DNA from 2 places in the Paenarthrobacter sp. genome. Region 2 is predicted to be linked to the other one. Evidence: riboswitches for the same ligand, from Rfam matches in the RefSeq annotation. Region 2 holds a riboswitch; the other holds the start of a gene.

Region 1 (4,216 bases), on a different contig from region 2:
GGCTGCGGCGTCAACGGAGTCATCGAAGTCGATGGTGGCGATGACGTTGGAGCGGTCTTCGGCGTTGGTCACGAAAGGCGTTGCGTACTCCGAAGCCTCGGCCCAGGAGTAGATGCGGTTGGCGGAGTCTGCCGTACGCTTGCTGGCGAAGTCCAGGCCACCGTTGCTGTTGAGCCACTGCACTTGGGCGTCCAGGGTTACCAGGGTGGTCAGCGAAGGGGTGTTGTAGGTCTGGTTCAGCTTGGAGTTGTCGATGGCAGTCTGCAGGTCCAGGAAGTCCGGGATCCAGCGGCCGCTCGCCTTGACCCGTGCAGCCCGCTCCAAGGCGGCGGGGGAGAAGAGGCCAAGCCAGAGGCCACCGTCGGAGGCGAAGTTCTTTTGCGGTGCGAAGTAGTAGACATCCGTCTCGGCGACGTCCACGTCCAATCCGCCGGCTGCGGAGGTGGCGTCCACCAGGATGAGGGAGCCTTCATCGGCACCCTGGACACGCTTCACAGGAGCGGCCACGCCAGTTGATGTTTCATTCTGGGGCCAAGCGTAGACGTCCACGCCGGCTTCGGCCCTTGCCTCGGGGCGGGTGCCGGGTTCAGCTTTGATGATGGACGAAGCGTCAAGGAACGGTGCCTTGTTGGTGGCGGCAGCGAACTTTGAGCCGAACTCGCCGAATGAGAGGTGCTGGGCCTTCTTCTCGACCAAGCCAAATGCAGCCACGTCCCAGAACGCCGTGGAGCCGCCAACGCCGAGGACAACCTCGTAGCCTTCAGGAGCACGGAAGAATTGGCTGAGTCCTTCACGGACTGAACCCACCAGGTTCTTGACCGGAGCCTGACGGTGGGAGGTGCCGAGGATGGTGGTCGATGCGGCAGACAACGCTTCGATCTGTTCCGGGCGAACCTTGGACGGTCCAGCGCCGAAGCGTCCGTCCTTGGGCAGCAGGTCGGCGGGAATGGTGATGCTGTTGTCGCTCACGTAGGGCTCCAATGGGTATCGGCTAGAGATGGGTCGTGGCAGGGGGCAGCAACTGCCCCTTCGACACCCCAATTCTGCCTGACCCGGCCCGGGCGCAGGAACCTGCGACCGTCATAGTCCGCCACGTGGAACGTGGACGAACAAGATGCGACCACGATGCGACCGGAATTATCCAGAGTAATTCCAAATAAGCTAGGCTGGTGGTTGGCGTTCATGGGGCGGCGGTGCACACCGTCCGACCTTGCTGGGGACGCGGTACGGTGGAGATTACGCAAGGAACTGCGTTCGAGGAGAGCTGAGCTGGATGACGGATCTGATCGATACCACTGAGATGTATCTTCGGACCATTTTGGAGCTTGAAGAAGAAAACATAGTGGCTCTCCGGGCCCGCATTGCCGAGCGATTGCGCCACTCCGGACCCACTGTTTCCCAAACTATCGGACGCATGGAGCGCGACGGTTTGGTGATCGTGTCCAACGACCGCCACCTGGAACTCACTGAAGTGGGCCGGAAGCGCGCTACCGAGGTCATGCGCAAGCACCGCCTTGCAGAGCGACTGTTGGCCGACGTTATTGGTCTGGACTGGGCCTACGTGCACGATGAAGCGTGTCGCTGGGAGCACGTCATGAGTGAGCGCGTGGAGCGTCGTCTCTACGAGCTCCTGGAGCACCCTACGGAGTCTCCCTATGGCAACCCTATTCCAGGACTTGAAGCACTTGGTGGCCTTGCCAGCCAGCCCTTCCCCCGGCTTGACGTCAACCTGTTGCAGGCCATGGATGGCTACGCCGCCGATTCGCGTGTGGTGGTCAGCCGCTTGGCGGAGCCCATCCAGGTGGAGCCCGAGCTCCTTACCCAGTTGGACGAAGGCGGAATCCGTCCGGGCGCCAGCGTCTCGCTGGAACGCGTCGGTGAGTACATCTCGGTCCGGGTCCCTGGTATTGAAGGCGCCTTGGAGCTACCTCCTGAAGTTGCCGCGCACGTCTTCGTCTCCCTCAGCTGACCGGAGCTGGCCCAGTACCGTGTCAAACCTCACTTTTGGTCCTTCGGCGCGCGTGTGACCTGCGGTTTTTCGGAATTGATGATAAGGGGCTGCTGCGTTCAGACCGTTCCTGTTGATAACGAATTTATTACCGAACGCCTTAATCCCCTATAGTTATCTACTAGCGCTGATACCAAAGCGTTACCTGATCCGGAGCCGAGCTCTGCCAGCGGATCAGGTGTGTTACCCACCACTGGCAGAGGCGGGGGAACCACAAGCGGCTGTCTAAAGAAGCAGCCTTGGGGTGAAGTCCGCAGCAGAAGTGCCCACGTATACAAGTCCCTCTTGGGATACCTGTGTGCCGTGAGCGCCTCGTGCGGACCGGGTCTTTGTACTCTCTGACCCGAATCCGACAGCTAACTTCGCAGGCTTTTGAGAGAGGAACAGAGTTTGACATCGCAGAACGTCAGGGGCCGCCGCCGTGCGTCCGGCCCCGCTGCTGAGCTGCGGCCAGCCACCGTCGTAACGGAGATCCGGCCTCGCGACACCGAGCGTCAGGTGCGCCGCCGTAAGAGCCCGATGCGCCAGGTTGCCGACTTCGCCGCTGCCAGCGGCGTCGGGCAGAAGGCCGGTGTTGCGCTAGCCGCCACCGGACTTGCCCTGACTGTCGGCCTGCCCGCCACTAGTCCTGTCATGGCCACCTCGGAATCGGGCCAAACCGAGTCCGCCCTTGCAGTGGCCGCTCCTGCTGGCAGCCAGCCCGAAGTCTCCGCTGCCGCGTCAGCCAAGATCGACTTCAGCCGCGCCGCCGTCGCAACTGCTGCCGACCCGGATGGCAAGCTGAAGCAGCTGCTCAGTGCGCAGTCGACAGAAAGCATCCAGCGGACCTCGTCCGTTGGCAGCATGGCCAGCCCCCTTGACACGCTCTCCACGGCATCCCCTTTTGGTTACCGCATCAGCCCCCTCACGGGTGGCGCCGGTGACTTCCACCGTGGCCAGGATTTCGTTGCCCAGTGCGGCACGGCTGTGCACGCCGCGGCGACAGGCAAGGTCACCTTCGCCGGATGGCACGAGTATGGCGGAGGCAACCGCGTGGTCGTTGATCACGGCAATGGCCTTGAAACCACGTACAACCACCTGTCGTCGTTCACCGTCCAGGTTGGACAGACCGTAAACCGTGGCGACACCGTCGCCCTGAGCGGCACCACTGGCGCTTCCACCGGCTGCCACCTCCACTTCGAGGTCCAGGTCAACGGTGAAGTTGTAGACCCCATGGGCTGGCTCTGAGCCAGGTGATGGCTGCCTCTCGCATTCGCGAGACACCCCGTGACCTGAATGTGACATTCGCGTTCAACTGTTGTAGCGTACAGAGCGCATCGGCTTTTTAGGGGGCCGATGCACTTGAGTGGATTGCCTAGCTCTGCCACCGCTCAGGGTCCGTTCGCATAAATCGTCTGGCAGGGGCGGGGGAACCATTTCTGGTCTTCGAAAGAAGGCCTTGGGGTTAAGTCGCAAAAGCTTCCTTGGAAGCAGCGCGGCCGGATGACTCCCATCCGAATCCGACAGCTCACCTCGCAGGCATTGGGAGAGGCTACCTTCGTGTCATCACGCACTACCCCTGCGCGCCATCGCGCCCAAACGGTTCGTACGAACCCGTTGAACACTCTTTCCAAGGCTGTTTCCTCCAATGCAGGGACCGTAGGCCGTCAGGCCGCCGTCCTCGCAGCAGCCTCAGGCCTCGTCCTCACCGTCGGCTTGCCGGCACAAGCAGCAGACACCGACGTTTCCAAGTTGGAAGCCTCCAGCACCCAACAGCTGGTGGCTACCGCGGTGGTTACCGCAGAACCGACAGCTACTGTTTCCTTCGAGAGCCCCATCGTGGCCACCAAGGAAGCCCCCAAAGTAGTCCAGCGCGCAGCGCAGATTACCGAGCGTGCAGCGGCCACCACTGAAGAAACAGTGCAAGCAGTTACAGCTAAGTCCTCCGAGGCCAAGGATTCGCCTTCCAACGCAGCTGCCTCCGGTCTCGCCGCCATTGCCTACACCGGCATCGGCTCTCCCTACGTTTGGGGCGGCACCACACCCAACGGTTGGGATTGCTCCGGCTTCACCCAATGGGTCTACGCACAGGCAGGAATCAGCATCCCCCGCGTCAACGCCTGGACGGCCATGACGCCTACCAGCACTCCTGCTCCCGGCGACCTCGTCATGCAGAACGGCGGAGCCCATGTGGGCATCTACGTCGGCAACGGCATGATGATCAGCGCC
Region 2 (4,216 bases):
GTTGATGAGCGGCGTGAAGAACATGGCCACAAGGAAGAGGACACCGGTGACGATCGAGGCGAGGCCGGTTCGGGCGCCTTCGCCAATGCCGGCGCCGGACTCGACGAAGATCTGGTTGGAGGAAACGGAGGCTCCGCCGCCCACGATTGCACCGAGTGCATCAACCTGAAGGACACGGTCAACGTTGGGGATGTTGCCGTCTTTGTCCACGGTTCCGGCCTCGTTGGCCAAGCCAACCATGGTGCCCATGGCGTCGAAGAAGATGCTCAGGAGGATCACGAATGCCAGCAAAGCCGCGGCGATGAAGCCGAGGTGTTCAAAAGCACCGAAGGGGTTGGCTTTGCCGATGAGGGACAGATCGGGGGCGCCCCATTCGGTGAGCTTGGGCGCCACCAGGGACCAGCCGCGGGGGTTGACGTTGGTTCCGTCGAAGCTTGGGCCGATGTGCAGCGTAAATTCGAGGATGGCGGCCAGCGCGGTGGAGACGACGATGCCGATCAGGATGGCGCCGCGGACCTTTCGGACCACCAGGGCGATGGTCAGGATCAAGCCCACTGCGAAAACGAGTGTCGGCCAGCCCATGAGCTTCCCGTCGACGCCCAGGCCCAGGGGAACGGTGGTGCCGGCGGCATCGGGGATGCGGCGGACAAAACCGGCGTTGACCAGGCCAATGAGTGCGATGAAGAGGCCGATGCCCACAACAATGGCCGTCTTCAGGGCCTCCGGAACCGCCTTGAACACGGCTGTCCGGAAACCGGTCAGCACCAGGATGAGCATGGTGACGCCCGATAGCACTACGAGCCCCATCATGTCCGGCCACGTCAGCCCGGGGTGGGAAGCCACTGTGACTGCGACGAAGGCGTTGACGCCCAAGCCTGTTGCCACGGCAAACGGATGTTTGGCCCATGCACCCATAAGTATGGTCAAGATGCCGGCAACGAACGCCGTGGTGGCTGCCACAGCCGTGAAGCCCAGCGACACTCCACTGGAGTCGGGTCCGGAGAGGATCAGCGGGTTCAGCACCACGATGTAGCTCATGGCGAAGAAGGTCGCGAAGCCGCCACGGATTTCCCGCGAATACGTGGATCCACGTTCGGAGATTTTGAAGTAGCGGTCGATTGCAGAACCTTGTTTCAGCATGAAGGTCTCCGAGGATCGAGGGGAGTTTGCTCTCAAATCCTATGTTGTCCTGTGGGCACTCTGAACGATTCGCCTAGTCTGTAAGGAAGCCAACACTAGGAGAAACCGCCCCATGCGTACCATCCGCCCGCTTCTGGCCGCCGTCGTCGCTGCCCTCGCTTTCGCGTCCGCCTTGCTGTTTTCCGCGGCTCCGGCGTCCGCGCACGACGTCGCCGAGTCAACCGCGCCAGCAAACGGTGCCAGCGTGGCGGAAGTCCCGGCGTCGGTCTCCATCACGTTCAACAACCGCCCGCTCGCGATCGGTTCCGGTGTAACCGTGACGGCCGGCGGTGAGAACTGGGCGGACGGTCCGGTGGAAATCATTGACAACCAAGCCGTCCAAAAGCTTCGCGAGGGCGCTCCTGCTGGTGAATACACGGTGGTATGGCGCGTAGTCAGCTCGGATTCGCACCCCATTGAGGGCACCTTCACGTTCACAGCCACCGCGGAAAGCACGACGACGGCGACTGGCCCGGTTGGTGCCACGCCGTCGGTGTCGGCGCCGTCAGCCGCAGTACCTACGGCGGGCACCGCAGCGCCCGCAGCGCCGGGAACGGGCAGCAGCGAGCCGGCCGCTGACGCCTCCCAACCCTTCCCTTGGAGCATTGTCGGGCTGGCTGCTGTTGCTGTGGGCCTCGTTGTTTACCTTGCTGTTACCGCACGGAAGAAACTTGCAGCTTCCAACAGCCCTGAAGGCGATACTCCCGCGGAATAACGCGGTTTTCTACGTACCTGCGAATATCTCGAAACGGACACTGCGACACGCCAGAAGCCCACTTCCCGTTACTTAAATGTGACTTCGGCCGAATCATCGCGTACGGTAGTACCTGTGCCTGTTCCACGTAGCGGGCACTTCCGGCCTGATTGCCTAGCTCTGCCGCAGTCCGGAATCCGTTCGCAGACAAACCTACGGCAGAGACGGGGAACCCAATTTAGGCCGCTTTCGAGCGTGCCTTGGGGTGAAGTCACGAAGCTTCCGCTGAACAGCGGGGGATAGTGGCCGGGTGACTCCCATCCGAATCCGACAGCTAACCTCGCAGGCATCGGGAGAGGCTCTTTCATGTCTTCACGCATTCTTCGCGGCCGTCGTAAGGCGGACAGCGTACGTCCTAATCCGTTCATCTCCATCTCGAAGGCAGTAGCCAGCAACGCTTCCGGCGCTGGCCGCCAGGCAGCTGTAATCGCAGCAGCCTCGGGCCTCGTTTTGACCGGCTCCATTGCTGCTCACGCAGCTGAGGCTCCGGTTCAGCGCGACTCCAGCCCCGCAACGGTCGCAGAGACCGTTTCCGAGGCACCCACCAAGGTTGTTACCGCTCTGGCAACGGCTACCGTCAACTTCGAGCGTCCGGCCGTTGCTTCCGTAGCAGCTCCGGTTATCGAAAAGCCGGCTCCCGTTGTTGAGGCTCCTGTGGTCCAGAAGGCAGCAGTCACCACTGCTGCTGCAACAGCTCCTGTCGCCGCCCAGGCTGCGGTTGCTGCTGCTCCTGTGGCTGCCGCACCGGCTGCCCCTGCTCCTGTAGCTGCTGCTCCCGCCGTTGGCGGCGTCAACGCAGCCATGGTTGCTTCGGCTTACGCACAGATCGGCGTCTTCCAGGACTGCACCGCCATGGTCGAGAAGGCTCTCGGCTCCGCGGGCATCCCCGTAGGCGACCTCGGTCCCATGCAGTTCATGAACTACGGCAAGGTCGTTAGCGATCCCCAGCCCGGTGACATGATCGTCCAGTCCGGCCACGTTGCTATCTACATCGGCAACGGCCAGGCAATCAGCGGTGGCATCAACGGCAACCAGACGGGCATCCACCCGATCAGCTGGTTGACCGCAACGGGTCCCCTGACCTACGTACGCGCTGGCGCATAAAGCCTCACGCTTCAGTTCAAAGGCCGGTGCCTTCAAAGACTAATGTCTTTGGAGGTGCCGGCCTTTGGCGTTAAGTTCTGTTTGTTAATGTTCAGCGGGGAAAGAATGTTCAGCGGGGAACGTTCGACGGCGGGTCGATAGTCGCGTGGGCGGCGGGGCCCGTGTGGGCTAGTGGGCCTTTGGGCGTCGTCCCTAGGCGTAATGCCCTAGGTGAGGGCGATGCCCCTAGGCGAGGGCGATGCCCGGACCTGCGGGCAGGGCTACCTTTGAAGAGATGGCTTGGCCCACTGCCTTGGCTTGGCGGAGCACTTCCTTGGGAGACGGGGTGATAAGGTCCCCAACGCCCACCAGGTGCATCCCTACCGCACGCATGGCGGCCGCGAAGTTCTGGCCAACTGCTATTCCAAGTTCGGAGAGCATGCGGCGCAGCTGGCTTTGGGCGCAGCGCGTCACTACTACGTGGTCTGCCAAGAGAACGCCGTTGGCGGTGTGGACTGCCCACTGGCGTGGAGTGGACTCGAAGGGGCCTGATACGTGGAGGCCCGTTCTCAGGCCCGCTGTGGTCATGCTGGCGGCTGGCCCGTATCCGATTTGCCGGGAGGGGTCTGAGCCCAGGAAATCAAGACGGACGGCGCGGGTGGTGTTGCGGACGTCCAGTTGGTGGTTGGCGGCGTAGTTCCGCAGGTGTCGGAGGATCTCGTTGCGTTCCTGCATGGCTGCAGGATCGGCCACCTCGGTGCGTTGAATCATGCCTGTATGGACGGAAGGACCGGTGGTGGACAACGCACCAAACCCGTCCACGACGATTGAGCCCACGCCATAGCGGCTGAGTTCGCTGGCAACTGCCAAGCCGGACAGGCCGGCTCCGATGACCACGGTGGTGGTGCGCTCCGTGCCGGAATCAGGCGTGAGTGACACTGCTTGGTTCCTCCTTGACGTGTGTGCCTTACGGCATCGCGTGGGATCGCGTCCGAGTTCCCCAAGCGGCCGCAAATAAATGGCCGGAGTGTGCTGTGAAACACGTTGGCCGGCCATTCGGTGACTCGAACACTACCGAACTTTTTCGGCCATGGATAGCCTCCGCGACTGCGCGTTTTGTGTGTTCGTCCGGAGCGCAATGTGGAAGGCCGGGAACCGAGCCCGGACCGTTATGCACATAGCCTAATGTCGCCTTGATTC

Evidence for each region. A riboswitch is a leader RNA that binds a small molecule or an ion and turns the genes downstream of it on or off. The one in region 2 is predicted to bind cyclic di-AMP.
Region 1: linked by a shared signal. The riboswitch ahead of RIF72_RS04595 (M23 family metallopeptidase) and the one ahead of RIF72_RS18330 (NlpC/P60 family protein) in region 2 are both predicted to bind cyclic di-AMP.

The regions. Positions count from the first base shown of each region.
Region 1 covers NZ_JAPSHI010000004.1:28,042-32,257, forward strand. The annotation lists gene serC (phosphoserine transaminase) at 1-969, opposite strand, end outside; gene RIF72_RS04590 (metal-dependent transcriptional regulator) at 1,274-1,969, shown strand; cyclic di-AMP (ydaO/yuaA leader) riboswitch at 2,153-2,394, shown strand; gene RIF72_RS04595 (M23 family metallopeptidase) at 2,399-3,235, shown strand; cyclic di-AMP (ydaO/yuaA leader) riboswitch at 3,374-3,543, shown strand; gene RIF72_RS04600 (NlpC/P60 family protein) at 3,548-4,216, shown strand, end outside.
Region 2 covers NZ_JAPSHI010000037.1:11,735-15,950, reverse strand. The annotation lists gene RIF72_RS18340 (NCS2 family permease) at 1-1,140, opposite strand, end outside; gene RIF72_RS18335 (copper resistance protein CopC) at 1,253-1,894, shown strand; cyclic di-AMP (ydaO/yuaA leader) riboswitch at 2,045-2,236, shown strand; gene RIF72_RS18330 (NlpC/P60 family protein) at 2,240-3,037, shown strand; gene RIF72_RS18325 (FAD-binding protein) at 3,263-3,955, opposite strand.